DNA from 3 places in the Mesobacillus sp. S13 genome. Region 3 is predicted to be linked to each of the others. Evidence: predicted binding sites of a transcription regulator. Region 3 holds the regulator's gene; each other region holds the start of a gene.
What was found. The regulator CtsR, encoded in region 3, represses protease genes until heat stress. The targets are predictions, from matches to a motif close to ATGGTCAATAAAGGTCAAACA.

Region 1 (10,950 bases), 770 kb from region 3:
CGCTGCCCCAGGTTTAGGGTTCAGCTGCTGGATATCATCATGGACCTTTTGGATTTCCCTCACATCGATATTCAGCATCTTCGCCAATGCTTTCCACTTTTTCTCGGCAAAAAGCAGGAAATGGTCACGCATGATAGTTCTTGCCAGTTCATTTTCAGGTGTGCGCTTTTGCCTTGTCAATTGAAGCAGCAGGCATTCCTTGAGATCATTCGCACCGATGCCTGCCGGTTCAAGGGCCTGAAGCTTAAAGAAAGCGCAATCGACAATTTCTTCATCAACAGAAAACCTTCTGACGAGGTCTTCTCTTCGCAAATTCAAGTAACCGTTTTCATCTATGTTTTCAATCAATTCATGTAAAATCAATTTTTCTTCAGGTGTTACTTTTAACATATTTAATTGAGATAGGAGATAGTCTTCGAGGGTATCACTCGTACCCGCGCCAATCTGTTCGATCAAGTTCTTCTGGTCCCGTTCAAACGTTTTCTTTCTTGTTTTTCGCGTACGGTCCATACTGGCATCAAAATTGGAGATGTTTTTAAAGTCCACTTGCATCAGGGGATTTTCCATTGATTTAGCTTCAAGAAACGCTGCCAGCTCCTGCGCAGAGTATTGCAAAAGCGCAATCGCCTGGGTCAGTTCCTGAGTCATCGCCAATTTTAATGTCTGCTTTTGCCATAAACCAGCCTTTAAATCCATCTCAATCACCCCTGCACTCATTTTACATGATAAACAGGGTTTGGTGTATGGAAAGAATTTGGCATTGGCAATATAAGCGCTCTGTTTTCAATTACTATTTCGCTCATCCAATTGAATACTTGTCTATTAACTTATCAAACTCACAGGAAATGCCCTGAAATGAGCAAGGTATTACCTGTGAAAAAGTAACTGCGAATATTTTTCTCTAATAGAGCCGCAATAATTGCACCTTCAGCGGCTAGAATTGCGCTATCTAACACGATAATTGCACCAAAGCAGTCCAGAATTGCACCTTCATCCTCAATAATTGCACCGTATCCCTAATTTTAGGGGAAAAGAAAATAAAAAAGGCTTTCGAGGAGACCAGACAAAACTTGGACAGTTTTATCTGATCACTCTCAAAAGCCACTTAAATACTTATTCTACGCCCTCGGCAGGAATCGAACCCACATCTCAAGAACCGGAATCTTACGTGCTATCCGTTGCACCACGAGGGCATGTTAATAGTTGGCGTTACGCTTACCTATTATAGGATATGTTCAGTCCCTTTGCAAGCAGGTTTTTTTGGAAGCTCAGGACTGCTATTTGTTTAAAAATAACAATCTTGGGTAAGATGGATACGGTACAGCAAATTGGAATATACATTATTGTCGAACAGTTTATGCAGGCTTTACAAGCGATTCGTTTGACCTTTATTGACCATGCGTGTATCATTAAACTACATAGGTGTTCTGGCAAGCGAACCAGTTTATGCCAGCCTGCAATCTGCCTTTTTAGGGCAGTACCCTGCTTTTATTATAAAGACTGTTATGCCTTTAGTAAATGCAGTGAAATGATCTTACGTTAAAGGAGGAAAACAAACATGAACTTGATTCCTACAGTTATTGAACAAACGAATCGGGGCGAAAGGGCATATGATATTTATTCCCGCCTTTTGAAGGATCGCATCATTATGCTTGGAAGCGGAATTGATGACAATGTTGCCAATTCCATCGTAGCCCAGCTGCTTTTCCTGGAAGCTGAGAATCCGGAAAAGGACATTTCTATCTACATCAATAGCCCGGGCGGCAGCATTACTGCCGGCATGGCAATCTACGATACAATGCAGTTCATCAAGCCGGATGTACAGACAATCTGTATCGGTATGGCTGCTTCAATGGGTGCATTCCTTCTTGCTGCTGGTACGAAAGGCAAGCGTTACGCCCTGCCAAATGCAGAAGTCATGATCCACCAGCCACTTGGCGGTGCTCAGGGACAGGCGACAGAAATTGAAATCGCTGCGAAGCGCATCCTTTTCCTTCGCGAAAAGCTGAATACGATTCTTTCCGAGCGCACTGGCCAGCCGCTTGAAGTCATCGCGAAAGATACGGACCGCGACAACTTCATGACTGCTGAGCGCGCGAAGGAATATGGTCTGGTTGACCAGATTATCACTCGCAACGTACTAGAGGAAAAGAAAGACAAGTAAGCTCAATCAAAAACTCGCTTCCTTTAAATAGGAAGCGAGTTTTTTAGGGTTTATTTTTAGTTTTCCTTTTGGATGTATTCAGCAAGCTTCTCCACTGCCTCTTCTTCATCATTGCCTTCAGCGATCAGATTCACGGATGCGCCAGCGCTTACAGCTAAGCTCATCAATCCCATGATGCTTTTCGCGTTCACTTTTTTACCGTCTTTCTCGAGAAAAATATCGGATGAGAACCTGTTTGCTTCCTGCACGAACAATGCCGCAGGACGCGCCTGTAAACCCGTTTTCAACTTCACTTCCACCTGTTTTTCAACCATTGCTTTTTCCTCCTCTAGCCCTCTATTTATTTGTAATTTGCCCGGCACGCAGTTTATCGGCTATTTCATCGATCTTTCGCAGCCGGTGATTGATTCCTGATTTGCTGATTGATCCACCGCTGACCATTTCACCCAACTCTTTAAGGGTTACATCCTGGTAGTCAACACGGAGCTGAGCGATTTCCCTCAGTTTATCCGGCAAAATTTGCAGGCCGACGGTATCCCGTATGTAGCGGATATTTTCCACCTGTCTTAATGCAGCACCAATCGTTTTATTCAAGTTAGCTGTTTCACAATTCACGAGACGATTAACTGAGTTTCTCATATCGCGGACAATCCGGATATCCTCAAATCGCAGCAGTGCATTATGGGCGCCAACGATGTTCAGAAACTCTGTGATTTTTTCTGCTTCCTTCAAATAGGTGATGAACCCTTTTTTGCGCTCAAGCGTTTTGCTGTTCAGGCCGAATGTATTCATCAGTTCACATAATGAGTCATTATGCTCCTGGTACATGGAGGCAATCTCCAAATGATAGGAAGATGTCTCCGGATTGTTCACAGAGCCTCCTGCGAGAAATGCGCCTCTTAAATAAGAACGCTTACAACATTTCTTTTTCACGAGTTCCGGCGAAATTTCGTGGATTATTTCAAAGCCTTCTCCTAAAATCTTTAAATCCTCCAGAATTTCCCTGGCTGATTCCTTAAGGCGGACAATATAAACATTATTCTTTTTCAGCCGCATTTTTTTACGCACCAGCAGCTCGACCTGAACCTGATAACTTTTTTTGATCAAGGTATAGATGCGTCTGGCAATCGCGGCATTTTCCGTCTGTATGTCTACGATGAGTTTGCGATTTGAGAAGGAAAGGGAACCATTCATCCGGATTAAAGCGGACAGTTCCGCGTCAGCGCAGCAGCCCTTCACGTCGATATTCGTGAGTTCCTTTTTTGTTTCCGAAGCGAACGACACCTTCTCACCCCCCTGGTTATATAGCGCCGGCTTAAGCACAGCAGCTGATTTTGTCTTTTTCTCTTAGGCGCCTGAAGAATACCAGTGCACCTACCCCAAAAGAGAGACAAACGCTTGCATCCTATATTTACGCGTTATATCTCTTTTTGGTTTCATCTATTATCATAGAATATAAAATTTCTGAAACTTTTTTTGTATCATGCCTGATGACATTGCCGTCGAGTTCTGCGATTTCATCCTGGACGACTTCAATTCCAAGTGCCGTCAGCCGGTCAAGGTCAAAATGGACAGGCTGTGCTAACTCCTCTTTATAGCGCAGCTCGACATCCGGCGGGATGGTCTCGCTGTTCACAAGAATCGTATCAATAAAAGCACAGTCCATATGGTCATAGATCGCCTTGATATGATCACTGGCGGCAAAATCATGCGTCTCACCTGCCTGTGTCATCAGATTGCAGATATACACCTTGCGCGCTGTCGCTTTGCACACTTCCTTGCCAAGCCTCTTTACGAGCAAGTTCGGCAGAATACTCGTATACAAACTGCCAGGACCGATCACAATCAAGTCAGCTTCCCTGATGGCCTGGAGCGTTTCAGGCAAAGGCTTTACGCCTTCCGGATTCAGGAAGACCCTTTTGATCCTTTTTCCAGAGTAAGGAATCTTGGACTCGCCCCTGACAATGCTGTCATCCTCCATCACTGCATTCAGCATGACACTCCTGTTTGCTGCCGGCAGTACTTTTCCGCGGACATTCAAAACCTTGCTCATTTCCTGAATCGCATGCACAAAGTTTCCGGTGATTGATGTCATCGCAGCAAGGATCAGGTTTCCGAGCGAGTGGCCAGACAATTCATTGGCTGTATTGAACCGATGCTGGAACATCTCTTCAATCAGCGGCTCCACATCTGATAGTGCTGCCAGGACATTCCGGATATCACCGGGCGGAGGAATATGCATATCCTCCCGCAATCGGCCGGAGCTGCCGCCATCATCTGCGACTGTGACAATCGCCGTAATATCGACAGGGTGCTTTTTCAATCCGCGCAGCAGGACAGGGAGTCCGGTTCCACCCCCGATGATGACGATTCTCGGCAAACCATCATTCATCATTTTAGAAGTCCCTGCCTTTTATCGATATCACGGTGAGTCACACGGGTATGATAGTCTTTTTCGAAAAACTTGGCGATATGTTCAGCCAATGCAACGGAACGATGCTGTCCGCCTGTGCAGCCAATGGCGATGATTAGTTGCGCCTTTCCTTCCCGCTTATAGTGTGGAAGCATGAAACTAAGCAGATCCGTCACTTTTTCCAGGAACTTGGACGTCTCATTCCATTTTAAAACATATGTCGACACGTCTTCATCAAGACCAGTTTTCGGACGCATATGCTCTATATAATGCGGATTCGGCAAAAAGCGGACGTCAAAAACCAGGTCGGCATCAATCGGTATTCCGTGCTTGAAACCAAAAGACATGACATTCACGGTGAAAATTGTCTTTTTATTCACGGAAAACTCTTCAAGAATTTTTTCGCGGAGATCCTTCGGCTTCATGCCCGTTGTTTTATAAATAAGCTGCGCCCTTCCCTTCAGCTCTTCCAAAAGCTCGCGCTCAAGCTGGATGCCTTCAAGCGGCAGTCCTGATGGAGCTAACGGATGTGAACGCCTTGTTTCTTTATAGCGGCGTACTAGTGTGGAATCCTCCGCATCAAGGAACAATACTTGCGGTGTCACCCATGAAGTTTCCGCCAAATCATCAAGCGCTTTGAATAAAGAGTCAAAAAATTCACGTCCTCGCAAATCCATGACAAGCGCCACTTTGTTCATTTTTGTGCCAGATTCCTTCATTAACTCCAGGAATTTCGGGAGCAATGTCGGCGGCAGATTGTCGACGCAGAAGAATCCTAGGTCTTCAAAACTCTGGATCGCGACGGTCTTACCTGCGCCAGACATACCTGTTATAATGACGAGCTGGGTATCAGTGCTTGAACCGGTACTCATTTCTCTTTCCCCCTGCAAATTATTATATGATCAGTTTGGATCGAGCCTGTAGTTGATCAGCTCAAAATCCGGTGTATAAGTAAAGGTGCCATAGATAATTCCTTGTCCATGGACCATGTATTCCAATATGTGATGGTCTCCCGCTGCCATTGGCAGGTCTTTGATGTCATCAAACCCATGCCATTCAAGGGTTCCTTCCTCACATTCATCCAGGTTGATTCCATCTGCCTCAGTAGCGTAAAACGTGAACATCATCCATTCCGATACGACTTGATCATCTTCCTTGATGACAAATGTAAAAATCCCTTTGATTTGAGGATTGCGAAGATAGATCCCTGTTTCTTCACGGAATTCCCTGACACACGAATCCTTCACGGTTTCTCCTGGTTCCATTTTTCCGCCTGGAGCCACCCACCAATTTCGGCGCGGCTTTTGCAGCAGTAAAATTTTTTCATCTTTTACTAAAACACAATTCGTCACTCGCTGCATCCAATCCACCTCTTTATATGTGCGTGCAATAGGCACGTTAACGTTTTCATGATCCAAGCTGTTTCAGAGTCCAAACAACATCCAAAATCAGCTTTTACGAAAAAACAATCATGTAAGATAGCCGAACTTTTATTCTTTCCATTATACTATTTTTAGTTTTTCGCCACAATGAATACAAAGATGATATTTTTGTTAAAGAATGATGAGGAACATTGAATAAGAATTTTAGCATGGATATGGTGTTATAATCCTTTGAAAAAGCCTGTTTCACTTTTTTGCAAAAAAAAGAGCACAGGATAACCTGTGCCGTCAAAGGATTATATTTTTAAAAGGGGGTCAATTTCTATTCCTATAATACCCCATGATTGTTTCACTACTGTTACAGTAGAATTAATAAATAATTACGTTTTGTTAATTTATGCCGAGACATGCTGTTTTTACCATAAGCTTGAAAAAAACCCGCTGATGTGATCCAGCGGGCTTGGCGTCTATATTATGCGTTTGCTTTCAATTCTTCAACCAATTCTTCTACATAGTGCTGTGCGTTTTGCGCCGCGATACTGCCATCGCCTGTAGCTGTAACGATCTGGCGTAGCGTTTTTTCACGGATGTCGCCAGCTGCGAAGATGCCAGGCACTTTCGTTTCCATACGCTCGTTCGTTTCGATATAGCCATTGCTGTTCGTGATGCCGAGGCTTTCGAACGGCTTTGTCAAAGGAACCATTCCGATGTAGATGAATACGCCATCTGCCACGAATTCCTGCTCAGCGCCGTCCTGTGTTGAAACAAGGGTCACGCTGCCGACCTTGCCATCTTTATCGTTGATCTGCTTGACTGTATGATTCCAAATAAAATCAATTTTGTCATTGGCAAATGCACGGTCCTGAAGGATTTTTTGGGCACGAAGCTCGTCACGGCGGTGAACGATTGTCACTTTTGAAGCGAAGCGAGTCAAGTACACGCCTTCTTCTACCGCTGAGTCTCCGCCGCCGACCACAACAAGTTCTTTATTTTTGAAAAATGCGCCATCACAAACCGCACAGTAAGATACACCGCGGCCGCCTAACTCCTGCTCGCCAGGAACGCCAAGCTTTTTGTACTCCGCTCCTGCAGAGATGATGATGGAGCGCGCTTTGTATTCCTTGTTGCCAGCCTTGATTGTTTTATATTCTTTGCCGTCGATGACTTCTTTTACATCGCCGTAAGCATATTCCGCACCGAACTTTTTCGCGTGGTCGAACATTTTAGTCGATAGCTCAGGTCCAAGAATGTGGTCAAATCCCGGGTAGTTTTCCACTTCTTCTGTATTGGCCATTTGTCCGCCTGGCACCCCGCGCTCTAGCATCAATGTAGACAAGTTCGCACGTGATGTATAAACAGCTGCCGTCATCCCAGCTGGTCCAGCTCCGATGATAATGACGTCATAAATTTTCTCTTCTGACATGGTGTACAACTCCTTTGAATATCATAATCCGTTAAATTTCGGTTTCATACCATAATTAGTATTTCCTGCCTAAACATATCCTATAAAACAACTGTATCATAGTCCAAAAATATGCTTAAGTTCACGGAATTGACATACACTTATTCTTATACCCTTTAATGTATACAAAATTCATAAATCCCGTCTTATTGCTAAATAGTACAAACTTCAACCCAAAAATCCAACGAATCATCCCTTCTTGTTATGCAAGAGCTTATTTGTGAATTTTGATGCCAGCTTCAATATTGACAATTTTGTGAAGGATGATATGATAATTTACAGAAAATAAGATTAATAATAGAATTGTTTTACCGCTAGGGGAGCCTTTCGTTAAGGCTGAGATTAAAGTGAAACTTTAAGACCCTTTGAACCTGATCTGGATCATACCAGCGTAGGGAAGTGGAGTATCTGGAGCATCATGCTTTTATCTTGCTGCCAATACAGCCACTTTCTGCCTGCAGAAAGTGGCTTTTTTATTGGAAAAAACAGCATTCTTCACCATAAGGATGTTGAAAAATTACTTATCAGGAGGTTGTTATGTCTACTTTTACACAGTTGATCCGTCAAGAAGCAAGGGAAATTTGGGAAGCAAACTTGGACCATCCATTCGTGCAAGGAATCGCAAAGGGAACTTTACCGCTTGAAAACTTCCGTTATTATGTCTTGCAGGATTCTTATTACCTTTCACATTTTGCGCGCATCCAGGCCATTGCCGCCTCAAGAGCCGAGGAATTATCAACTACAGCAAAAATGGCGGCCCATGCGCAGGGTACATACCAGGCTGAGCTTGGCTTGCATGAACAATTCATAGGTCAGCTCGGTGTCACTAAGGAAGAACTTGAAAACTTCAGACCAGCGCCTACAGCCTATGCGTATACCTCCCATCTTTACCGTGTAGCTGCTTCCGGCAGCCTTGGGGAAATCATTGCCGCCATCCTTCCCTGCTACTGGATTTATTACGAAATTGGAGAACAGCTGAAGCATGCATCGCCTGCAACTCCTATTTACCAGGAATGGATCGCTGCGTATGGAAGCGATTGGTTCAGCGAGCTTGTAAACGAGCAGCTCACCCTCCTTGATGCCATTGCCGAAAGTGCTTCCGATAAAGAAAGAGAAAGAATGAAGCAGCATTTTATCTACAGCAGCCATTACGAGCTTAGGTTCTGGGAAATGGCCTGGACACTTGAAGGCTGGTCGGTAAACAACGAAAAAACAATCGTCCAGTAAGCTGGAGATCAGAAGGGGAGATGAAAAATGTCAAAAGGATTAAAACTGACAGATATTTTAGTTACTGTCGTGATTTCAATTGCGTTCGGGATTATCTATAAAATTTGGGGGCCACTGTACTACGCGCTCAAGCCGCTAGGGCTCCATCTAGATCAATTCATCTATGGAATGTGGTTCATCGCTGCAATAGTCGCTTTTCTGGTTATCCGAAAACCTGGCGTTGCTCTTCTTGCCGAGGTAGCCGCTTCATCCGGGGAATTCCTGATGGGTTCTGAATTTGGACTTGAGGTATTGATCTACGGCTTTGTCCAGGGATTGTTTGCGGAGTTGGTTTTGATGGCTTTTGGCTATAAACGTTCTGGAGTGATTGTTGTCAGCCTTGCCAGTATTGCAGCATGCGCAGGCTCATTGATGATGGACTTTTACAAAGGGTATATCGAAGACCTGGCCGCGTGGAACCTCGCATTATTAATTGCCATGAGGACTGCAGGGTCCATTCTGTTCTCCGGCCTGCTGGCACTGGGGATTGCAAAAGCGCTGGAGCGGACAGGAGTTGCAAATATCCTTAGACCAGCTTCTCAAGATGACTTCGATTCATTGAACCAATAAACAGGGGTGATTGGATGCCAATAATATCTTCATTTAAGAAGCTGAGATTGAAGTTTCCTGGCACGAAAGACCTTCTCTTCAAGGACCTATCCATATCATTTGAAAAAGGAGAAAAAGTGCTCCTGCTTGGTCCTTCAGGATGTGGCAAGTCGACTCTGTTACAGGCACTTTCGGGGCTGATCCCAAATTCCGTTGATGTGCCGATTAAATTCGAAAGCAGTATTCATCCTGAATCCTGGGGGTTTGTCTTCCAGGATCCAGACACCCAGTTTTGTATGCCATATGCGGATGAGGAAATTGCTTTTGTATTGGAAAACATGAATGTTCCCAGAAAACAAATGCCCAAAAGGATTGACGAACTTTTGTCGCTTGTAGGTCTTGATCTTAAGGACCACCATTCCAGGATCAATACCTTTTCCGGGGGTATGAAACAGCGGTTGGCCATTGCATCTGTTCTTGCCCTTGATCCAGAGGTCCTGTTCTTTGACGAGCCTACCGCGATGCTCGATCCAGAAGGGACAAAGATGATCTGGGAAACGGTAAAAACCATATCCACTGATAAGACAGTGATCATCGTAGAGCATAAGATTGAACACGTTATCGACTTTATTGACCGGATCATTGTGTTTGATGCAGCAGGAACCATTATTGCCGATGGCAACCCCGAGTCCGTTTTTATTTCCTGCAGAAATGAATTCCTTAAAAATGGAATCTGGTTCCCGGGAGTATGGGATCAGTACAGAGCACCTTCATCCATTTCAAGCAAGCCAGATTTCCAACTTAAGAAGGAAGTATTTTTAAAAAACTTTATAAGTTTCCGGCATAAAGAAACCAAAATCAAGATCAAGCATGCTGAAGCGAAGTCTGGCGACTGGATTGCGGTAGCTGGCAAAAACGGAGCCGGCAAAAGTACATTGCTTTTGTCGCTCATCCAACTGCTGAAAACGGACGGGACCTATCAAGTAAACGGACGGAATATTCGGCGGAATAAGGACATTTCGAGCGAGGCTGGTTTTGTTTTTCAAAATCCTGAACTTCAATTCGTTGCGAATACAGTTTTTGAGGAGCTCGCGTTAACTTTCCGGCAAAAACATGATGAACAAGAAACCATTGAGAAAAAGGTTACCGAGCTGTTGATGCTGTTCAATCTCTCAGACCAAAAAATTCTTCATCCGTACCAGTTATCGATGGGTCAAAAGCGCCGCCTTAGCGTTGCGACAGCTCTTGCCCAGAATCCTGCCATCCTTCTTCTTGATGAACCGACTTTTGGCCAGGATTCAAAAAATACATTTGCCCTGCTTGAACTTTTAGAAAGTTACCGAAAAAGCGGGCACATCATTATCATGGCCACCCATGATAAGCACATAATCGAGCACTTTGCCACAAAGGTATGGGATGTCATTGACGGTGAAGTGATGGTTAATAACAAAAAGATAGAAGAAGAAATGGCAATTTCAGCGGAGGCCAGCCATGCATATTCAATTTGACAATAAAGTGACCTGGCTTCATAAAATCAACCCCAGCGTGAAACTATTGGGAGTCGCATGCCTGTTTTTTGCTGTCCTGTTCATCCATAACCTGAACGTGATGATCCTCTTCACTTTGGGACCTGCACTATTGTTTCTCTTTTTTACAGGTCATCCTTTTAAGCGGATTCTGCTTTTCTCTATTCCATTTCTGCTGATTTTCCTAT
Region 2 (10,950 bases), 1.5 Mb from region 3:
CGAACCTAATTTCTCCATTCGAAGAAGGCTGTGTCCAGTCAGTGATTGGCGAAATTGAAAACTGGCTTGACTCAGTTGACGACACTAAGCTGTAATAAAGGAAAAGCGTAGCCTCTAGTGGTTTCGCTTCAGACTGCAGGTAAACTTGATGAAAATCAGTTTTCTGCAGTTTTTTTGTTTGGTTATTTATCGGTGGATTTGATAGCTTTCGTCTTGAACGGCACCCTTATGGAGGAGGAAGAGGATGCATAAGGGTGTCTATCGCGGAGAACGGAACCCTTATGAAGGAGGAAGAGGATGCATAAGGTTGTCTATCGCGGAGAACGGAACCCTTATGAAGGAGGAAAAGCTTGCATAAGGGTGTCTAACGCTGAGAACGGCACCCTTATGGAGGAGGAAGAGGATGCATAAGGGTGTCTATCGCGGAGAACGGAACCCTTATGAAGGAGGAAAAGCTTGCATAAGGGTGTCTAACGCTGAGAACGGAACCTTTATGGAGAAGGAAGAGGATGCATAAGGGTGTCTATCGCGGAGAACGGCACCTTTATGGAGGAGGAAAAGCTTGCATAAGGGTGTCTATCGCCAGGATTGCTCTTCTCAGAGGATAACCCTGCACGAACTTAAAAAAGCCCGCATCCTCATGCGGGCTTTCTGCTTACATACTCCGTTCTTTTTTCACCTGTCTGAAGAAAAACACTTCATAAATAACAGGGATCAAAATCAAGGTTAATAGGGTGGAGGAGGTGAGTCCTCCAATTACGGTTACTGCCAGCCCTTTTGAAATCAAGGTGCCAGATGATGTAGTGAGCGCCAATGGAATCAATGCAGCGATTGTCGCAAAAGCTGTCATCAGGATTGGCCGCAGTCTTGTGATCCCTGCTTCCACAAGTGCCTCGCGGATAGGCATTCCTTTTTCCGTACGGTTCTGGCCGATTCGGTCGACCATAACAATCGCATTGGTTGTGACAATCCCGATTAGCATCAGCAGTCCAATCATGACACTTACTGACATTGGTTCATCGGCAATCCACAGTCCGAGCAGGGAGCCGATTGGGACGAAAATTAAGGATGAGAGAATAATGAACGGAATCCTTGCCTGGCCGAATGTAATCAGCATCGTCAAATAAACAAGCCCGATGGCAACGATCATCGCAATTCCCAGCTGAGTGAATGTTTCAACTGTCTCATCACTGCCTCCTCCGCCTTCAAGAGAAACACCCTCAGGTAGTTTAATGTCATTTTGGACACCATCAATGACAGCACTCGAAACGGCTCTAATATCATTGGAATCAATTTGTGCAGAAACGCGGGCGAATATCTTCCCATCTAATTTCTGGATCGAAGTAAAAGCTTCCGTTTCAGTGATACGGGCTATTTCAGTGATAGGAGTCGGTCCTTGTTGAGTGAAGATCATCGTATTTCTGAGATCCTCTATTGTTTCGGATTTTTCATCATAGGTAATGGAAACACGTCGTTCTTCACCACCGAGATTCATAGAACCAGCATCAACTGGTTTTGTTTTATCAGTGATCGTACCAAGCACCTGGAATCCGGAAATCCCTAATTGAGCCGATTTTTCAGGGTCGATATCTACAATCACTTGCTTTTGTTTCTCGGAAAAATTGTTGGATACATACTTCAGGTCTTCCTGCTTCATCATGTATTCTTCGACTTTTGCAGCTGCGTCCTGCAACACAGACAGATCAGTAGAATATAAGTCAATATTGACATTATTATTTGAAGGCGGACCGCCAGTAGATTGTTCCTGGATGCCAATTTTCGCATCCGGTTCTATTGCTAGAACGATTTCTTCCATTTCTTTTTCAAGCTCTGAGATGAACTCTGAAACACTTACACCTTCACCAAGACTTATAAAATAGTTAGCCTGGTTCTGGCGTTTAAGCCCAGTCTGGAAGTCCCGGCTGCCAATTCCAACGGTGACATCATTGATATCTTTTTGTTCTGCGAACATGTTCTCGACCTTCAAGGAAACTTCGTTCGTCTTTTCCAGTGAAGTGGAGGATGGCAGTTGGAATGTTGCGACCAGCAGCTTTTGCTCTTCATTCGGAATGAACGTGAAACCAAGACCTTTGACAAGGAATCCTGAACCCGCGAGCAGGGCAATGGAAAGGAAGATGACAAGAGTTTTATGGTTCAGTGACCATCTGATGGATGATGCATAGGCTCTTTGCATTGCTCCTTCTTTTTCTTCCTTAGGCACCTTTTTGAATGAGAATTTAGCAAGGATTGGCACGATTGTTACAGCTACAATCAATGATGCCAGCAATGAGAATACTATCGTCAGTGCAAACGGAAGGAAGAATTCCCCGGTAATGCCTCCGACAAGTCCCAATGGTAAGAATACAACAACCGTGGTTATGGTTGAGGATGTGATCGCCTTCAGAATTTCTTTCGTTGAGTCCTGAATCAATTCATCTGTCATGGCTTTATTTTCTTTACGGACTCTTCGGAAAATGTTCTCAATTACTACGATGCTATCATCGACCACCCGGCCAACTGCGACAGCCATGCCGCCAAGAGTCATGATGTTCAATGAGATATCAAGCTGATTCAAAAAGATTGACGAAATCAATAACGAAAGCGGAATCGATACAATGGCAATAATCGTCGCCCTGAAGTTCCTGAGGAAAATCAGTACAGCGATTGAAGCGAACAGGGCTCCGAGCAAACCTTCCTTAACAAGGGTATTGACCGATTTTTCAATTCCTTCCGCAGAATCGAACCCAATCGCGTATTCAAGCCGGTCGTCATAGCTGTTGATAACTGATAATACCTTCTCGGCAACCTCTACCGTATTTGCATCCTGTTTTTTCGTGATGGCCATCGATAAAGATTCTTTTTTGTTATAGCGGGTAATTTCTGGCTTTTCGGTTACAACCTCAATCGAGGCAATATCCCCCAGCTTAACTGGAGGGGCATTTGGAGCGAATTTTGACTGCAAAACCAGGTTTTCGAGTTCATTGATTTCTTCAATTTTTTCCTGGACCCTTACTGGCACCTGGATTTCATTTTCATTCAAGTTGCCAGCTGGAAAGCTGAATTTTTTTGCATTGATGCTTTCTTTAATCTCATTCAAGCTAAGGGCAAGCTGTGCAGCCTTTCCTTGATCAACTGTAATTTGAAGGATATCCTCAGTCATACCGCCAACCGAAACACTGTTTATTCCCTGAATCTTATTCAGTTCGGGAATGATCTCCTCGTTAACAAGCTGTTCTAGGTCCTGATTCCCTTTTGCAAACAGCGAAATGTTGAAGATCGGGAAGGTGCCAAATGAAAAGCGATTAACATTTGTCTCAACTGTTTCGGGGAGTCCTGCCTCCTTGATGAAGGAATTGACCTGCTGTTCAGCATCATCCAGTTCGGCATCGAAAGGGAACTCAAGATTGATGATTGCGATGCTTTCAAATGAAGAACTCTGGATTTTCTTTAAACCTTCAATCCCTTTCAATTTAGTCTCCAGCTTCTCTGTCACTTGCTCATTGATATCCTGAGGGGATGCTCCAGGATATATGACTTCCACAGATAGCTGAGGGAATTCTATATTCGGCAGTAAATCGACCTTCAGACGAGTGAAGGAATACAGTCCGCCGAGTATCAGCAAAAAAGAAATAATAAAAACTGCAAAAGCATTTTTCAGACTGAATCGTGTCAGAAACCCCATTAGGTTTACCTCATTTCTAAAAAAAGTTATGCTCTTATTCTATATGTCTTCTATGTATATTTCATTTTTAAACTGTAAAAATTTAAAATAGTTTTTCGCGATGATGCGGTTGCAGGAACAGGGGGTTTTTATCGTAATTGGTGCTCTTTTCGGGGTTTTTAATTTTCATAGAAAAAATAAAGGTCCGGCAGCAAGCCGAACCTTCGAGGGACTTATTTGCGTTTTATGGTGATATCATCGTTTTCGATGACTGCTTTCAATTCAGTCGCATTTGGTTCTTCAAGAATGAAGTCCGCGATGGAATCCTCAAGCTGTTCCTGAATTGAGCGGCGCAGAGGGCGTGCACCAAAAGCAGGGTGGTATCCAAGCTCAGCAAGCTTTTCCTTTACTTCAGCTTCTACTTCAAGACGGATGTTCTGCTCTGAAAGGACATCCTTCAGTTCAGTAAGCATCAAGTTAACAATCTGAAGAAGATGTTCTTTTTCAAGTGCCTTGAACTCGATGATGCTATCGAAGCGGTTCAGGAATTCAGGCTTAAAGAAGCCCCCCAGGGAATCAAGTATACTTGATTCGTTGACAGCGGTGCTCTGGTCGAATCCTACTTTGATCGTTTTGTGCCCGACTCCTGCGTTGCTTGTCATGATGATGACAGTGTCCTTGAAGCTTACGGTGCGGCCCTGGCTGTCTGTCAGGCGTCCGTCCTCAAGAATCTGCAGGAACATATGCTGTACATCTGGGTGTGCTTTCTCGATTTCATCCAGCAGAATGATGCTGTATGGGCTCCGCCTTACCTTTTCGGTCAGCTGGCCAGCCTCATCATGGCCTACATAACCTGGAGGTGAACCAATCAGCTTGGAAACGCTGTGTTTTTCCATGTATTCACTCATGTCTAGACGAACCATTGCATCTTTAGAGCCAAACAGTTCTTCTGCCAATGTTTTTGTCAATTCTGTTTTACCGACACCTGTTGGACCGACGAATAGGAAGGAGCCAATCGGACGGTTTTTAGATTTCAGACCTGCACGGCTGCGGCGAATTGCTTTGGCTACTTTCTGTACAGCTTCCTCCTGGCCAATGACCTTACCATTAAGGTTAACAACAAGGTTTTTCATCCTAGCCTGTTCGTCCTCCTGAAGTTTGCCCACGGGAATTCCAGTCTTCTTCTCAATGATTTCCTGAATATGCTGGACTGTGACCAACGGACGTGTTGTGTTGCCGTTTTCTTTCAATGCCTTTTCAAGCTTGTTTTCCTCATCACGCAGCTTTGCAGCTTTTTCGTAGTCTTCCTGCTGCAATGCCATTTCCTTTTCCTTTGCTATTTCAGCTAAGCGGCGTTCAGCATCGTTTTTATTTGTGTAATCAGAAACAAGGTTAAGCTTTGAACCAGCTTCGTCCATTAAATCAATCGCTTTGTCAGGGAGAAAGCGGTCCTGGATGTAGCGTTGTGACAGCTGTGCGCATGCCTTGATTGTTTCTTCCGGAAAGGAAACCTGATGGAAATCTTCATACTTGGACTGAATTCCCTTCAGGATTTCGATAGCCTCGTCCACTGTTGGTTCCAGGACGTGTACTGGCTGGAAACGTCTCTCGAGCGCGGCATCCTTTTCGATTTGTCGATACTCCTTCAGTGTTGTTGCACCGACCACTTGAAGCTCACCGCGGGCTAGTGCTGGCTTCAGGATATTCCCTGCATCCATAGAGCCTTCTGCAGACCCTGCTCCAACAAGCTGGTGGATTTCATCAATGAACAGGATGATATTCTTGCGAGCCTGTAATTCAGAAATCAGCTGTTTCATTCTTTCCTCGAATTGTCCTCGTATACCTGTGTTCGAGACCATTGATGCGACATCCAATAAATAAACTTCTTTGTTTTTCAGTTTATTCGGTACATCGCCTTCAACAATTTTAAGAGCAAGTCCTTCCGCTATGGCTGTTTTACCTACACCAGGTTCCCCGATCAGAACTGGGTTATTTTTATTCCTTCTATTTAAAATTTCAATTACTCGTGTGACTTCTTCGTTTCTTCCGATCACCGGGTCAATCAAGCCAGTCTTCGCGATATGGGTCAAGTTTCTGCCATATTGATCAATGAAGCCATTTCCTCCGCCGGCAGTTTTTACAGCTGCAGAAGGGGTAGGATTTGGATTTTGGTTATTCATGTTACCTGAGAACTGTTTGAACATATCATTGAAAGGTGAGCCTCCAAAATCGGAAAATCCGGACATTGGGCTGCCGAAGGAAGCACCTAATTTTTCTTTTTCTGATTGATAACAATCTTCACAGAGCATTAAATGCTTCTGATTACCGTTTAAATTGACTCTCAACTGAATATTGGCGTGTTTCTCATGGCAATTTTGGCAAAGCATTTAAATTCCTCCTTCAAAATGAATTCTTTTTATAAAATAATCAAACATAAGCTCTTGACTTTGACTATATTTGATCAATTTAACTTTATTATACTTTGACCTTTTTTGACTTTCAAGATTTTTGACTATGGTATTTTTTAGAAATTGTTGTATTAGGTCTTGAATTAAAAAAGCTCGTCATGGTTTGTCTATCCATACATATATTGAGAAGGAGGGAGGGGAACGCTTTGAAGACAAATTGGGGTGCTGCCTTTCAAATCGCTGCTGTTTATGTCGGTACCGTTGTTGGAGCAGGCTTTGCGACAGGGAGGGAAATCGTCGAATTCTTTTCCCGCTTTGGACTTTTTGGATTGATTGGTGTTTTCATGGCGGGATATATTCTTACATATATGGGTGCAAAATTGATGCGAATCGCAGCGGCGATCGGTGCCCGTTCATATGAAGAAATGAATGTACATTTATTTGGGAAGTTTTTTGGCAGAATCATCAATGTGATGATGCTGTTTATGCTGCTTGGTGTATGTGCCGTCATGTTATCAGGCGCAGGGGCTGTTTTTGAGGAGCAGCTTGGGTTGACCAAGTCACTGGGAATCTTTGTCACGATTGCACTGTCGCTTGCTGTCATGGTTGTCGGCTTAAAGGGCGTCTTTGCAGTGAATACTTTTGTCGTGCCAATGATGATCTTGTTCAGTTTGATTTTATTTTTCCTGTCAGTTAAGCTGCCTGGATTCATCGAACAGGTTGTTTTCATTCCGTATGCAGAGGATGGCTGGAAGGCTGTGATCGGCCCCTTTTCATATACAGCACTGAATCTGTCGCTGGCTCAGGCAGTACTAGTACCTGTAGCAGCCGAGATGAAAGACGATAGTACGGTGAAATGGGGAGGGATCCTGGGCGGGATTGCGCTGACCTTAATTCTGCTTTCAAGCCATTTGACTTTAATCATGCTGCCTGGATTTGAAACATTTGAGATTCCGATGGCTGTCGTCATGAAACAGCTTGCCGCTGGACTTTACTGGATTTTCGTCTTGATTGTATATGGTGAAATTTTCACTTCCGTGATTGGCAATATATTTGGACTAGAAAGACAGATCCAAAAGTATATTAAGCTGCCGAGCCTGCTCGTCGTCTCACTCCTTTTTGTCATATGTTATTTCATCAGCTTAATCGACTATGGGACGCTTCTTTCAATCCTGTATCCGGTTTTTGGTTATATCAGTTTGATATTTATTGTCTTGTTATGGATGAAACCAGTCCATGTGGACAAATAAAGAAAGAAGGGAGCAGCCCCTTCTTTTTTTATTTATCTTCTTTCATAATTGTCTTGGCCATCTCCAAGAACGCGCTGCGGTGGTCAGCACCTTCTTTTGTGAACAAAGTCAGCTTTAATGGTTGTTCGTCATCTTTAATTAAATAAGTAGTTACGATATCTGATCCGCTTTGAGTTTCCCTGGCCCATGTATTGCTGAAGAATGGGTCTTCTGGTGTTTGTGCCTCTTTTACTTCAGGACCGACAGCGGCTAGCTGTGCTTTTGAATTTTCTTCGACTATTGACCATTCTGCGTCATTGGGAAGCAATTCGATTCGCATGAATACACTGTCATCCTCAGTCCACATAAGTACATCCTTATTCGGTTCTTCTGCTGACAGTTCATATTCAGGCAAAACATACATGGAGTAGTTTTGATTATCATTGTGTTTCAGGAAAGCAGTCTGTTCTTTTTGCTCGCCATCCAATGTATAAGCAATATTTTGCTCCATAATCCGGATCAAGCCTTCTTCATTCCCTTTTTCCTGGTCTGTCTTGTTTTGGTTATCATCATTTTTTTCTGGCGCAGCAGCCGGTTGGGCGGCAGGTGCTTTTTCCGCCGGCTTCGATTCTTCCTGAGAGCCGCAGCCTGCAATGATCATTGACGATAATCCAACTACGAATAAAGGTTTTACATATTTGTTCATGTCTTAATTGCCCCCTGTGATTTCATATGTTGATTTCTACATTTTTAGACGGAAATGAATAACGAAAGTTACAATACTTTGTCGCATTAACAAAATATCATGGACAGGCAGATCGGACAATAATGAAAATGACCCATATCCAAAAGTTGGCATGGGTCATTCTGGAGAGTTGCTCATTAGTTAAGCGGCAGAAAAACAAACAATAATAAATCAAATACGATATGCGAGACGATCACAAGCGGCATGCTCCGTTTCCATGCGTATAAAAGACTCCAAGCAAGCCCAGCAATGATTGCGGCTAAAACTAAAATGAACTCACCGGAATAGAGATGGACAGAGGCATACAATATAACTGAAAGAATAATCGACATTTTCATGCTAAAGTATTTAGCAATTCGTTTTTGGATGAACCCTCTCCAGAATATTTCTTCGCCCGGCGCTATGATTAGCACAAGGACAAGATAATGCCAGAACAAGTCAGGTGAAAATTTGCTGTACAGACGAGATATTTGATTGGAGAAAGGCAGGTTGAGTACTTCAATCAGGAAACTTCCAAGCCAAAAAAGTCCAAACAAACCAAGTCCGGAAACAACCCCTATCGTCAAATAAGATAGGGTGGAAGCATTGTCCTCGATTTCTTCATTAATGATGGAATAACTAATCAAAACCAGCATCGAAGCTGTGAATATATACCAGAATACGTTTTTATCCTCGAAGGTAAAAAACATAAGGAGATGAGCGATCAAAATACCAATAATCAGTTTGCGATCCGCCATCCAATTCATCATTCTATATAATCCCCTTTCCAGAAACAAAATTTATTGTACCAAATAATTCATTGAATTTGTAAGGAAATGATTTCTTTCAGATTGGGAATAGTAAGATTGAACGAAAATTTGAATGGAGGGAAGACCATGTCAGAATCAAAACGTGAGAAAGAACGTAACTGGACTGTCCGAAAGCAAGATCAACATCCACACGGAAAAGTTAAATCCTTCAAGGAACTTGCCGGTAAGGAAAATAAAGGATAAATAAAAAAAGCAGCTCAGGCTGCTTCAGTTTCTTTTATAATGAAGTAAAAACTATTACACTTTGAACAGTGTCTAGCTCCAGCGCCTAGCCAGTTTTCATCCATGAAACTGCTTCCTCGAGTATCTTGCGAGAAGCGTTAGCTTTGAGCAGCTCGAGTCGCTTGTCCAGCTCCGGCTCCTAACTCCTCGAGACGTTTCGGTCCTGCCAATGAAGTCAAAGAGCGACTTCACTGTCAGGCCCTCCAACGCTTGTCGGAGTTGGGCAGTCGCCTCCGCATTTCGTTTTCGGTCCGCCCAATGAAGTCAAAGAACGACTTCATCGGTCGGACCTTCAGCGCTTGTCGGGGCTGAGCAAGCCGCTTACGCATTTCTAGATTAATAAGCTGTTTCTTTAACAATTTTATAGTTTTTGTGATTGATAACAGTGCGTTGATCAAGCTCTAAATCCCGGAAATTGTTCATATATGTCAAATCAACAATTACGGAGTTTTCATTGACCTTTTCTACGACACCTTGCAATCCTTCTTTGAATTCGATTACATTTCCAACTTCGGCTTTCTTCAAATAACTCGCTCCTTCGTTATATTTCGAATTACTAACATTTTGCCTTAAAATTTAGCAAGCGTAAAGGAAAATACGCACTAAATTTTAAATGTTCACGAAATTTTCAATTTATAAAAGTTAGAAAATTCAATTTATATAAACTATTATATAGAAAAGATACAATTCCATCCAGATTTAATTTAAAATGTTTTTTAATTCAATCCCTTTTAACCCATTTGAAAAACAAGGCCAGATAAATAACGCATTTGCAATTTAATGACCAGAGGATAAAATAGTTTTAGGATAAGAAATAAGAGGTGGTTCAGTTGGATAAGGATCAGGCTATTACAATGCTGGAAAGTTTGAAAAATAGAGAAGTAGAGGAAATCTTTGTGGCGAAACAAGACTTTATGGCATTTCGTGAATTCCTGGTAAAAAGAGATGATTTCAAGCATTTTAGGGGAATTGCGCAAAGGGGTGGAGACGTAATCTTCACATATGTGGAAGAGGCGCGAAGTTAATAGAGAAAATAATGCTTTCAACTCACATTTTACTATCCCTATTAGTGGAATAGTAGTAAAATATTAACACATACTGGTGAGGTGATGGTAAATGGAAACTATGTGCCAAGATAAGCTTATGGAAGAAATCGAACACAAACGGAGAGAAATGATTTCTGCGGCTAAGGAAACAGGTTTTCTAAGCGTTCAAACCATATCAGCAAGCCAGGAGCTGGACAAACTATTAAATGTAGTACAAGGAGATCAGCTTTTACTTACAAAGTAAAAAAATTGGGGGCACTTAAAAAGTGCTCCTTTTTATTTGGATAAAAATGGCTGAAAATTCACATTTTTACGTCCTAATGGTAAACTTCTCATAAGCATCTCCATAAAAAAGAACAGACACTTAAGGGGGAGAATTGAATGGAACTGGTAAGTAAATTAGAGCAGCTAAAAATAGAAATAGGTAAAAATGTAGTAGGGCGTGAGGATGAAATAGAAATGATGTTGATTGCCCTTCTGAACAATGGCCATATTCTTATGGAAAGTGTACCAGGCACAGGGAAGACATTGCTAGCTAAAACATTTGCAGCTGCGATTAGCAGTCAATTTTCCAGGATTCAGTTTACGCCAGATGTTTTGCCTAGTGATATTACAGGGATTCAGTTTTTTAATCCGAAACTTCAGGAATTTGAATTAAAACCAGGCCCGATTGTTACCAATATACTTTTGGCAGATGAAATCAACCGTGCAACACCGCGAACTCAGTCAAGCTTGCTCGAGGCGATGGAGGAACACCAGGTTACCATCGACGGCCACACGATTCCTTTGAAATCTCCTTTCCTCGTGATTGCCACCCAGAATCCTGTGGA
Region 3 (10,950 bases):
TTTCCCCCTGTGAGAGTAGGACGCCGCCGGGCACGCGAAAGAACAGCTGTAATGGCTGTTCTTTTTTTGTGTTCTGATTTATAAAAGGTGCTGAATATAGCACCAACTGATTGTATGCCAATGGCTTCAGACAGGTTTGGAGGCAAAGCAGACAAATCTGTCTGAAGTAGAGTCATCTTAAGCCAGGTTTGAAGGTAAAATAGGAAAAGCTGTCAAAAGAAGAACCAACTTCAGACAGGTTTGGAGGTAAAACACAAAAAGGTGTCAGAAGAAGAGTCAACTTCAGACAGGTTTGGAGGAAAAACAGGAAAAGCTGTCAAAAGAAGAGCTAACTTAAGACAGGTTAGAAGGAAAAACACGAAAAGTTGTCAAAAGAAGAGCTAATTTTAGACAGGTTAGAAGGAAAAACACGAAAAGCTGTCAAAAGAAGAGCTAACTTAAGACAGGTTAGAAGGTAAAACACAAAAAGCTGTCAAAAGAAGAGCTAACTTCAGACAGGTTTAGGGATAAACAACAAAAAGTTAGCCGAAGCAGAAACACCTTCAGACAAGTCCAGAGGAAAACAATAAAAACTTATCCGAACCTAATACTACTCCGGAATAAGTTTGGAGCACGAACATAAAAAGCTATCCGAAATTAGATCCACTTCCTGTCCAAAAAGGCAAAATGGGCTTAAAGTTGGCAAATACCCGAGCGTTATTTATACATAGTGAAAATACAATTAATCCCGCTTCTTTATAGTCCTGGAAGGATAAATGAATCTTTTGTTGAATTTATAAATTCATAAGCAACCGTCACCCAATAATAAAACATCCTCGGTCAAATATCTAACAAACCTATAGGAGGAATCAATGACAAAACAATTGAATTATTGGTCATTCGTTTTATCGACAATCTGGGTATTACTATTTTTCGTAATTTCCTCTACAGGCCCAAATGTTTACACCATCTTTGGATTACATCCACACGTCCTGCTTTTAGTTGCTTCTCTACTGACTTTACTTATTGGGCTCATCGGACTTTCCGGTATGAAAGATTGGAAGAGCGCGGCAAGAAGTTTTTCAACAATCTTCCTGACTCTGGGGCTATCAGCATTTTTAGCTTTCATTATCTTCTTTGGTAAGTTAGCAAGTTAGTGGATACAGGCACAGGTGAGATTCCCAGACAATAAGATATATCAACCATTTTCATATCAATTTACCCATTATACATTTAGCCCTTCCAAAAACAGTTTCAATCTGTACTCTGCCAGCTGCATTTCTAACCTGTTCCTGATTACAAATTTTTCGTAGATGTACCCTTATATAAGTTTCCACTTGCCTCAAAATGGGTATAATAACCAACAATCCCCTTAATAACATCTTTTGGCATACATAATTTTTGGAGAAGTGAGTTCAGGATGCATTCATTGCGTCGAGAAAAAATTTTTTGTATAATTAATGTCAAATATAGTCAAAGTCAGATTGGGGGAGGTTTAGTGAGGAATATATCGGACATCATAGAACATTACCTCAAGCAGGTTTTAGAAATGAGCGATAAGGACATCGTTGAGATCAAGCGAAGTGAAATCGCCGATAAATTTCAGTGCGTGCCGTCCCAGATCAATTATGTCATCAATACAAGGTTCACGATTGAACGGGGTTATCTTGTTGAGAGCAAACGGGGTGGCGGCGGCTACATCCGGATTATCAAGGTCCAGGCATATGATCATGCACATTTGATTGATGATTTACTGTCTTTGATTCAAACACGAATTTCGCAAAGCAGCGCTGAGCATGTGATCTTCCGTCTTGTTGAGGAGGATGTAGTCACTGACCGTGAGGCAAAGATCATGCTGAGTGTGCTTGACAGGTCCGTCCTGTATATAGAGCTTCCGCAGCGTGATGAGCTGCGTGCGAGGATGCTGAAGGCAATGCTTATGGCATTGAAGTATAAATAATATCAAAGCAGATAAAGAGGTGAGGGCATGATCTGCCAAGAGTGTAATCAAAGGCCGGCAACGCTGCACTTCACGAATTATTCAAATGGAGAAAAATCAGAATTGCACTTGTGTGAGATATGCGCACAGGAAAAAGGCGATTTGTTTATGATGAACAACGGCCCTGCTTTTTCAATCAATAGCTTGCTTGCTGGTTTGCTGAATATGGAACCTGCATTTACGGAGAAGAAAAAGGAAGCTTTTGAAGCGGAGCAGGTTGCACAGTGCCCGCAATGCTCAATGACGTTTCCGCAGTTTGTAAAGGTAGGCAGGTTTGGCTGTGCGACTTGTTATGATGCTTTTCGCGAACAGCTGATCCCGATTGTCAGGAGACTCCATAGCGGGAATTCCGTCCATAATGGAAAAATCCCTAAAAGAATCGGTGGCGACCTTCATTTAAGAAAGACAGTTGATCAGCTTAAGCAAACCTTGAAAAACCTCATTACAGCGGAGGAGTTTGAGAAAGCTGCTGAGACAAGGGACCAAATCAGGGAACTTGAAAGGAAATTATCAAAAGGCCAAGAGGGAGGGGAGTAGCCTTGTCATTGGAGAAGTTCATCAATCAGGCTGTCAGCTCCTGGATGAGTGATGATGGACCTGATTCGGATATCGTCCTTAGCTCCCGCATTCGCTTTGCAAGGAACCTTGATGAATATAATTTTCCAACGCTATTCACTGATGGAGAGGCAGAGGCGGTGATTGGTACGATCATGGAACGTGCCAGCAATTCATCAGCAGCTGCATTTGGTCAGTTGGAAACGATCAAGATGGATGATATTCCGCCTTTGCAGAAGAGGGTGTTGGTCGAGAAGCATTTAATCAGTCCAAATCTTGCAGAAAACTCCGTTCATGGTGCCGTCCTATTATCAGATAATGAAGAAGTCAGCATCATGATCAATGAGGAAGACCATATCAGGATTCAATGTTTATTCCCAGGATTCCAGTTAAGTGAAGCTTTACAGGCTGCTAATGAGATCGATGATTGGCTCGAGGAGTATGTCAATTATGCATTCGATGAGGAATTTGGATACTTGTCCAGCTGTCCTACGAATGTGGGCACCGGCCTTAGGGCATCGGTAATGATGCACCTGCCTGGCCTTGTTTTAACTCAGCAAATGAACCGGATTGTTCCGGCGATTAACCAGCTTGGTTTGGTGGTAAGAGGTATTTACGGAGAGGGCAGTGAAGCGCTCGGCAATATTTTTCAAATATCGAACCAAATAACGCTCGGGAAATCGGAAGAGGACATCGTTGACGATTTAAAAAGTGTTGTAAGCCAGATTATATCTCAGGAAAGGTCAGCGCGGGAAGCATTAGCGAAGACTTCGAACATACAATTAGAAGACAGAGTGTTTCGATCATATGGAACACTTTCTAACAGCAGAATCATCGAAACGAAGGAAGCCGCCCGTTGCCTGTCTGATTTAAGGCTTGGTATAGATATGGGTTTCATAAAAGATATATCAAAATCGATTTTGAATGAATTGATGATATTAACTCAGCCTGGGTTTTTACAGCAATATGCAGGAGGGCCGTTAAGACCAAATGAGCGGGATATCCGCAGGGCTGCTTTAATAAGAGAACGTTTGAAAATGGAAACAAAAGATGAGTCAGGAGGATGATCTTATGATGTTTGGACGATTTACCGAGAGAGCACAAAAAGTATTGGCACTCGCACAGGAAGAGGCAATCCGCCTTGGACATAACAATATCGGCACAGAACACATCTTACTTGGCCTGGTGCGTGAAGGTGAGGGCATTGCGGCAAAGGCACTTTACGGACTTGGTCTAGGAGCGGAGAAAATCCAGAAGGAAGTTGAGAATCTGATTGGCCGCGGACAGGAAACTTCCCAGACGATTCACTATACACCTAGAGCAAAGAAGGTCATCGAGCTTTCTATGGATGAGGCAAGGAAGTTGGGCCATTCCTATGTTGGCACAGAACATATCCTCCTTGGATTGATTCGTGAGGGAGAGGGCGTGGCTGCAAGAGTATTGAACAATCTTGGTGTCAGCCTCAACAAAGCACGCCAGCAAGTTCTTCAGCTTCTAGGCAGCAATGAAACTTCCGGACATCAGGGAGGCGGAACGGCTAATGCCAATACGCCGACACTTGATAGCCTGGCAAGAGACTTAACGGCAATCGCCAGGGAAGGCAGCCTTGACCCGGTCATCGGCCGAAGCAAGGAAATCCAGCGTGTCATTGAAGTGCTAAGCCGCCGGACGAAGAACAACCCGGTATTGATTGGGGAGCCAGGGGTTGGTAAAACAGCGATTGCGGAAGGATTGGCACAGCAAATCGTCAATAATGAGGTGCCGGAAATCCTGCGTGATAAGCGTGTCATGACGCTTGATATGGGAACGGTGGTTGCAGGAACTAAATATCGCGGAGAATTTGAGGACCGCTTGAAAAAGGTCATGGACGAAATTCGTCAGGCCGGAAATATCATTCTTTTCATCGATGAGCTTCATACACTGATCGGTGCTGGTGGCGCGGAGGGTGCGATCGACGCGTCCAATATCCTGAAGCCTTCATTGGCTCGCGGTGAACTGCAGTGTATCGGTGCGACAACATTGGATGAATACCGTAAATACATCGAAAAAGATGCTGCACTTGAACGACGCTTCCAGCCAATCACTGTAGATGAGCCAACGGCTGAGGAGTCCGTACAAATTTTAAAAGGGCTTCGTGACCGCTATGAGGCTCACCACAGGGTATCCATTACGGATGAAGCAATTGAAGCAGCAGTAAAATTATCAGATCGTTACATTTCTGACCGGTTCCTGCCGGATAAAGCAATTGACTTAATTGATGAAGCTGGTTCGAAGGTTCGCCTGCGTTCCTATACAACTCCGCCAAACCTTAAGGAGCTTGAGGTGAAGCTGGAGGAAGTTCGCAAGGAGAAGGACGCTTCTGTACAAAGCCAGGAGTTTGAAAAGGCTGCTTCATTAAGGGATACAGAACAGCGTCTCCGTGAACAGCTGGAAAATACGAAGAAGTCGTGGAAAGAAAAGCAGGGCAAGGAGAACAGTGAAGTGACAGTGGAAGATATCGCGCATGTGGTATCAAGCTGGACGAATATCCCTGTATCCAAGCTAGCGCAAACAGAAACAGATAAACTTCTGAACCTGGAAGAAATCCTACACTCACGTGTCATCGGCCAGGACGAAGCTGTAAAAGCTGTATCCAAGGCAGTAAGACGTGCTCGTGCAGGCCTGAAGGATCCGAAACGTCCAATTGGTTCTTTCATCTTCCTTGGACCAACAGGTGTAGGTAAAACGGAATTAGCGAGAGCGCTTGCGGAGTCCATGTTTGGCGATGAAGATGCGATGATCCGCGTCGATATGTCAGAGTACATGGAAAAGCATTCAACTTCACGTCTTGTTGGTTCACCTCCGGGCTATGTTGGATACGATGAAGGCGGCCAATTGACTGAAAAGGTACGCAGAAAGCCATATTCCGTTATTCTGCTGGATGAGATTGAAAAAGCGCATCCAGACGTGTTCAATATTCTGCTGCAGGTGCTTGAGGATGGCCGTTTGACTGACTCTAAAGGCCGGACAGTCGATTTCCGCAATACCATCATGATCCTGACGTCCAATGTAGGAGCAGAGGCGTTGAAGCGGAATAAATATGTCGGCTTCAATATCCAGGATGGAGAACAGGATTACAAAGATATGAAGGGCAAAGTGATGGAGGAGCTGAAAAAAGCATTCCGTCCTGAGTTCCTGAACCGTATCGATGAGATTATTGTCTTCCATGCGCTTGAAAAGCCACATCTGAAAGAAATCGTTACATTGATGTCCGACCAGCTTGTGAAGCGCTTGAAGGAGCAGGAAATCACGCTAGAGCTGACAGATGCGGCTAAAGAGAAGATTTCGGAGGAAGGTTATGATCCGGAATACGGCGCACGTCCGTTACGCAGGGCGATCCAAAAGCATATCGAAGACCAGCTGTCTGAAGAATTGCTCAAGGGAACCGTCCTCACTGGACAAAATGTCGTAATAGATGTTGAAAATGGCGAATTCGTTGTCAAGGCTCCAGAAAAAACGGCAAAAGCTTAAAATGGCTTAACAAGTAAACAAAAGGGGTATACGTACAAATACGTGTACCCCTTTTTTACTAAAAGAGAATATTATCAATATCCCCCTCAAAAATTTGCCACATTGCATAAAAATGCCGGATGCAATTTCGTATTCGTAAAGCCCAAATCTTCATTCTAAAATAGTTGGAATCGCATCATCTGGATATGAACATAATTTTAAGTAAACAATGTGCTGCAAAAAATTACATACCCACATCAGTCGCTATCATTTCTTTTATTACTTGTTTGGCTTTATTATAAAGATAATAACTTTTTTTATTGAGAGGCTAAGAAAATGGCAAAAAGAAAAACAAAATTCATGTGCCAGGAATGTGGCTATGAATCTCCGAAATGGATGGGAAAATGTCCGGGTTGCGGGCAATGGAATAAGATGGTCGAGGAAGTGGAAAGCACTGGATCGACAAGAAGAGGTGCGTTTGCCAATACAGGAAATACGGGTGTTGCCGCAAAGGCCACTCCTATCACCAGTATTGAAACAGTAAGCGAGCCGCGCATTACAACAGACTTGAATGAGTTGAACCGTGTACTTGGAGGCGGGGTAGTCAGAGGGTCACTTGTGCTGATTGGCGGGGACCCGGGTATTGGGAAATCGACCTTATTGCTGCAGGTCTCTTACCAGCTGGCTAAAAAGGCTCATTCAGTCCTTTATATTTCTGGTGAGGAGTCGATGAGGCAAACGAAACTGCGCGCGGATCGGCTTGGTGTAACATCGGATAATCTGCTTGTATATTCGGAAACAAACCTGCATGAAATCAGTCTTACGATCGAAAACAGCAATCCTGACTTTGTTATTGTGGATTCAATCCAAACCATTTTCCATCCGGAAGTGACCTCCGCTCCAGGGAGCGTGTCACAAGTAAGGGAATGTACAGCAGAGTTAATGAGGATTGCAAAAACAAAGGGAATTGCGATTTTTATTGTCGGGCATGTTACGAAGGAAGGGTCCATTGCAGGACCAAGACTTCTGGAGCATATGGTCGACACCGTACTTTATTTTGAAGGCGAGAGGCACCATACGTATCGAATCCTCCGGGCTGTAAAAAACCGATTTGGGTCGACAAATGAAATGGGTATTTTTGAAATGAAGGAAGTCGGACTGGAAGAAGTGGCAAACCCATCAGAGATTTTTTTAGAGGAAAGATCCCAGGGAGCTTCCGGTTCAACGGTTGTGGCTTCTATGGAAGGAACGCGGCCTGTATTGGTTGAAATCCAGGCGCTGATTTCGCCAACGAGCTTTGGGAATCCGAGGCGAATGGCTACCGGTATCGACCATAATCGTGTATCGCTGCTGATGGCCGTGCTGGAGAAGCGTGTCGGTTTGCTGCTGGCTAATCAGGATGCTTATTTGAAGGTCGCCGGCGGAGTGAAGCTGGATGAACCGGCGATTGACCTTGCGGTGGCAGTCAGCATTGCTTCAAGCTTCAGGGATAAACCGACTCGCGCTTCGGACTGCATCATCGGCGAGGTAGGCCTGACAGGTGAAGTCAGGAGGGTCTCTAGGATTGAACAGCGCGTCCAGGAAGCCGCGAAGCTTGGCTTTGAAAGAATTATTTTACCGGAGAATAATCTTGGTGGATGGACACCGCCAAGGGGAGTGGAGCTTATCGGGGTATCATCGGTCAGCCATGCATTAAAAGTCACCTTAGGGGGTTGATGGATTGGAACATAGAGAGCTTGAGGAACAAGAGTTAGGTGAAATCCTTCAATTTATCGCTCCAGGTACACCTCTAAGGGCTGGAATCGATAATGTGCTCCGGGCCAAGACAGGCGGATTGATTGTGTTTGGATACAATGAAAAGGTCAAAAACCTGGTGGATGGCGGATTTGAAATCAACTGCAGGTTCAGTCCCAGCTATCTTTATGAACTGGCGAAGATGGATGGCGCGATCATCTTAAACGAGACTGGCAGCAAAATATTATTCGCCAACGCCCAGTTAGCGCCGGATACGGGAGTACCCTCGACTGAGACAGGGATGAGGCACAGGACAGCGGAACGGGTGGCGAGGCAAACAAAAGCACTCGTCATCGCGATTTCCCAGCGAAGGAATGTCATCACCCTGTATCAGGGGAACCTTCGTTATGCCATGCAGGAAATCGGGGTTATCCTAACGAAGGCGAACCAGGCCATCCAGACGTTGGAAAAGTATAAGGTCGTGCTTGAACAAAGCATCACCAACCTGGGAATCCTCGAGTTTGAAGATCTTGTAACCTATAATGACTTGCTTCAGGTGATCCATCGCTTTGAAATGGTGCTGAGAATCAAAACGGAGCTTTTGACGTATTTGAGTGAACTTGGATTAGAAGGGCGGCTGATCCGTCTGCAAATGCAGGAACTGTTATCCGAAATGGAAAGGGAAGCATTGCTTGTCATCAAAGATTATTCTGCGGAACAGGAAGTAAGGGCAGATGTTGTGATGGCCCGGTTCCAGGAACTTTCAAAAGCCGGAGTCATCGAGGATTCAGCCATCCTCAAGCTGCTCGGCCATCAGGGATATGTGCATATGGATGAGTTTATCTGTCCTAGAGGTTATCGGATGCTGAATAAGATTCCGCGTCTGCCGATGATCATCACGGAGAATTTGATCAAACGTTTTGGCAAATTCACCAAAATGATTGCAGCTTCCGTCGCAGAGCTGGACGATGTAGAGGGCATTGGTGAGGTAAGAGCGCGGAAAATCAAGGAAGGCTTCAAACTCATCAGGGACCAGCTGATGGCAGACCGTCAAATGTAATCCCAAACATTGGCGGCCTGCTTTTAATTGACACCAACATGCCCTGGTGCTACGTTAAAGAAGAGATTTACTCCTATTAGGATTATGTCAATCTTACTGTATTGTGATTTTATTTGTACAAAATCCGTAACCTTTGCCATGGTAAAATCGTATAATCATTTGGATGTTTATTTTAAAGAAAATGTTTGATTACGAGGGTTTCAAATTTTGGAAGTTGTTTATAATGATTAAAAGGAGGTGAAAGGATGTTAAGACGTATCATTCAAGCCTGCTTCCTGATTATCGGGGGAACGCTTGGTATATTCTTAATTCCTGATTTATTATCATTAATGAACGCGGGAGACATGACTCTCATCAATAATCCTTATGTTACTGCTGTTTTAGGCGCACTTATTTTTTATCTTCTTACTTTTTGGGCTGTAGATCCTGTGACCAATTTTGTGAAGTGGGCTGAAGAGTCACTGATCAAGGCACCGATAACTGACGTCCTGTTTGGAAGTGTTGGCCTCTTCTTTGGTTTGCTGGTGGCATTCTTAGTTGGATTTGCCCTTAATGCAATCCAGGTGCCTGTTGTGAATACAGTTGCACCGACGCTCCTGACACTTTTATTTGGTTATCTTGGTTTCCAGGTCGGTTTCAAAAAGCGAGATGAACTGCTGGGTTTATTTTCACGCTCAAAGAAAAAGGGCACTGAAGAAGAAGTGGAAAAGGAAAGTCGTGCAAGAGAGTGGAAGATTCTCGATACAAGTGTGATTATTGATGGCAGGGTGGCAGATATCTGCCAGACTGGATTCCTTGAAGGGACCATTGTCATTCCGCAATTTGTCCTGGAAGAATTACAGCATATTGCTGATTCATCTGACGTGTTGAAGCGAAATCGCGGGCGCCGCGGATTGGACATCCTTAACCGTATTCAAAAGGAACTTAAGATTAAGGTTGAAATTTACGAAGGTGATTTTGATGATATCCAGGAAGTCGACAGCAAGCTTGTGAAGCTGGCAAAGCTGACAAATGGTGTTGTTGTCACAAATGATTTCAATCTGAACAAAGTGTGTGAATTGCAGAAGGTTGCTGTCCTGAATATCAATGACCTTGCCAATGCGGTGAAACCAGTCGTCCTTCCTGGAGAAGAATTGAGCATCCAGGTAATCAAGGATGGCAAGGAACATAATCAGGGCATTGCTTACCTGGATGACGGCACAATGATCGTCGTCGAAGAAGGCCGTGATTATATCGGAAAGCGCATTGATGTGCTTGTGACAAGTGTGTTGCAAACATCAGCTGGCAGGATGATTTTCGCAAAGCCAAAACAGTTGGAAAAAAGCATAATCAGTTGATCCATTCCGAATGGATCAAGCCTATATGGGCAGTTGATTCCCGCTTCCTTCATGGATTCCCTGAAGGCGTGAAGCAGGGCCTCGACTGCCCGTTTATATGTTAAAGTGTTGTTATATTGTAAAAGCAGAAACTAAAGGAGTTTTCATCATGCCTTATCAGGTTATCATTCCTGCTGCGGGTCAGGGAAAGAGGATGGGAGCAGGAAAGAATAAATTGCTGCTCACATTGGAAGGTGTACCGATCCTGATCCATACACTCAGGGTGTTTGAAGCAGATGCTGAATGCACTGGCATCATTCTCGCCATCAGTCCGAATGATGAGCAACAGTTCAAGTCTTTATTGAACGAGTATGGTATACATAAGGTATCATCACTGGTCAATGGCGGAAAGGAACGCCAGGACAGTGTCTATAACGGTCTGAAAGCCGTCCATTCCCTGGATGGGATCGTGCTCGTCCATGACGCTGCCCGCCCATTCATAAAAATGGAAACAATCCACAAACTTGTGGAGGCAGCAAGCAAAGATGGCGGGGCAATCGTGGCTGTTCCTGTTAAAGATACAATCAAGAAAGCGGTGGACGGTACGGTAGCCGAAACAGTTGAGCGTTCAAGCTTATGGGCAGTCCAGACTCCGCAGGCTTTCCGCGCTTCCGTATTGCTTGAGGCGCATAACAAGGCAATGAGGGAACAATTCATTGGTACAGATGAATCAAGCCTTGTCGAACGAATCCCGCATCCAGTCAGCATCATCGAAGGGGACTATGATAATATTAAGCTGACAACACCAGAAGATTTAT

Region 1: the regulator CtsR is predicted to act here: its motif matches at 1,379-1,399, upstream of clpP (ATP-dependent Clp endopeptidase proteolytic subunit ClpP).
Region 2: the regulator CtsR is predicted to act here: its motif matches at 6,141-6,161, upstream of LGO15_RS07820 (ATP-dependent Clp protease ATP-binding subunit).

Annotation. Positions count from the first base shown of each region.
Region 1 is NZ_CP084622.1:4,147,703-4,158,652, forward strand. Features, by position in the region: gene rpoN (RNA polymerase factor sigma-54) at 1-696, opposite strand, end outside; tRNA gene LGO15_RS21300 (tRNA-Arg) at 1,122-1,193, opposite strand; gene clpP (ATP-dependent Clp endopeptidase proteolytic subunit ClpP) at 1,559-2,164, shown strand; gene LGO15_RS21310 (HPr family phosphocarrier protein) at 2,221-2,478, opposite strand; gene whiA (DNA-binding protein WhiA) at 2,501-3,448, opposite strand; gene LGO15_RS21320 (gluconeogenesis factor YvcK family protein) at 3,576-4,559, opposite strand; gene rapZ (RNase adapter RapZ) at 4,556-5,449, opposite strand; gene LGO15_RS21330 (NUDIX hydrolase) at 5,480-5,938, opposite strand; gene trxB (thioredoxin-disulfide reductase) at 6,432-7,382, opposite strand; TPP riboswitch at 7,728-7,836, shown strand; gene tenA (thiaminase II) at 7,959-8,648, shown strand; gene LGO15_RS21345 (ECF transporter S component) at 8,676-9,257, shown strand; gene LGO15_RS21350 (ABC transporter ATP-binding protein) at 9,272-10,744, shown strand; gene LGO15_RS21355 (energy-coupling factor transporter transmembrane component T family protein) at 10,728-10,950, shown strand, end outside.
Region 2 is NZ_CP084622.1:1,567,297-1,578,246, forward strand. Features, by position in the region: gene LGO15_RS07810 (M3 family oligoendopeptidase) at 1-95, shown strand, start outside; gene LGO15_RS07815 (efflux RND transporter permease subunit) at 656-3,682, opposite strand; gene LGO15_RS07820 (ATP-dependent Clp protease ATP-binding subunit) at 3,895-6,048, opposite strand; gene LGO15_RS07825 (YkvI family membrane protein) at 6,276-7,319, shown strand; gene LGO15_RS07830 (hypothetical protein) at 7,348-8,004, opposite strand; gene LGO15_RS07835 (CPBP family intramembrane glutamic endopeptidase) at 8,181-8,792, opposite strand; gene LGO15_RS07840 (DUF6254 family protein) at 8,919-9,035, shown strand; gene LGO15_RS07845 (YkvS family protein) at 9,411-9,599, opposite strand; gene LGO15_RS07850 (hypothetical protein) at 9,905-10,099, shown strand; gene LGO15_RS07855 (aspartyl-phosphate phosphatase Spo0E family protein) at 10,191-10,364, shown strand; gene LGO15_RS07860 (AAA family ATPase) at 10,502-10,950, shown strand, end outside.
Region 3 is NZ_CP084622.1:106,663-117,612, forward strand. Features, by position in the region: rRNA gene rrf (5S ribosomal RNA) at 1-32, shown strand, start outside; gene LGO15_RS00560 (hypothetical protein) at 852-1,136, shown strand; gene LGO15_RS00565 (CtsR family transcriptional regulator) at 1,478-1,939, shown strand; gene LGO15_RS00570 (protein-arginine kinase activator protein McsA) at 1,967-2,515, shown strand; gene LGO15_RS00575 (protein-arginine kinase McsB) at 2,518-3,600, shown strand; gene clpC (ATP-dependent protease ATP-binding subunit ClpC) at 3,605-6,043, shown strand; gene radA (DNA repair protein RadA) at 6,359-7,738, shown strand; gene disA (DNA integrity scanning diadenylate cyclase DisA) at 7,743-8,816, shown strand; gene LGO15_RS00595 (PIN/TRAM domain-containing protein) at 9,062-10,153, shown strand; gene ispD (2-C-methyl-D-erythritol 4-phosphate cytidylyltransferase) at 10,302-10,950, shown strand, end outside.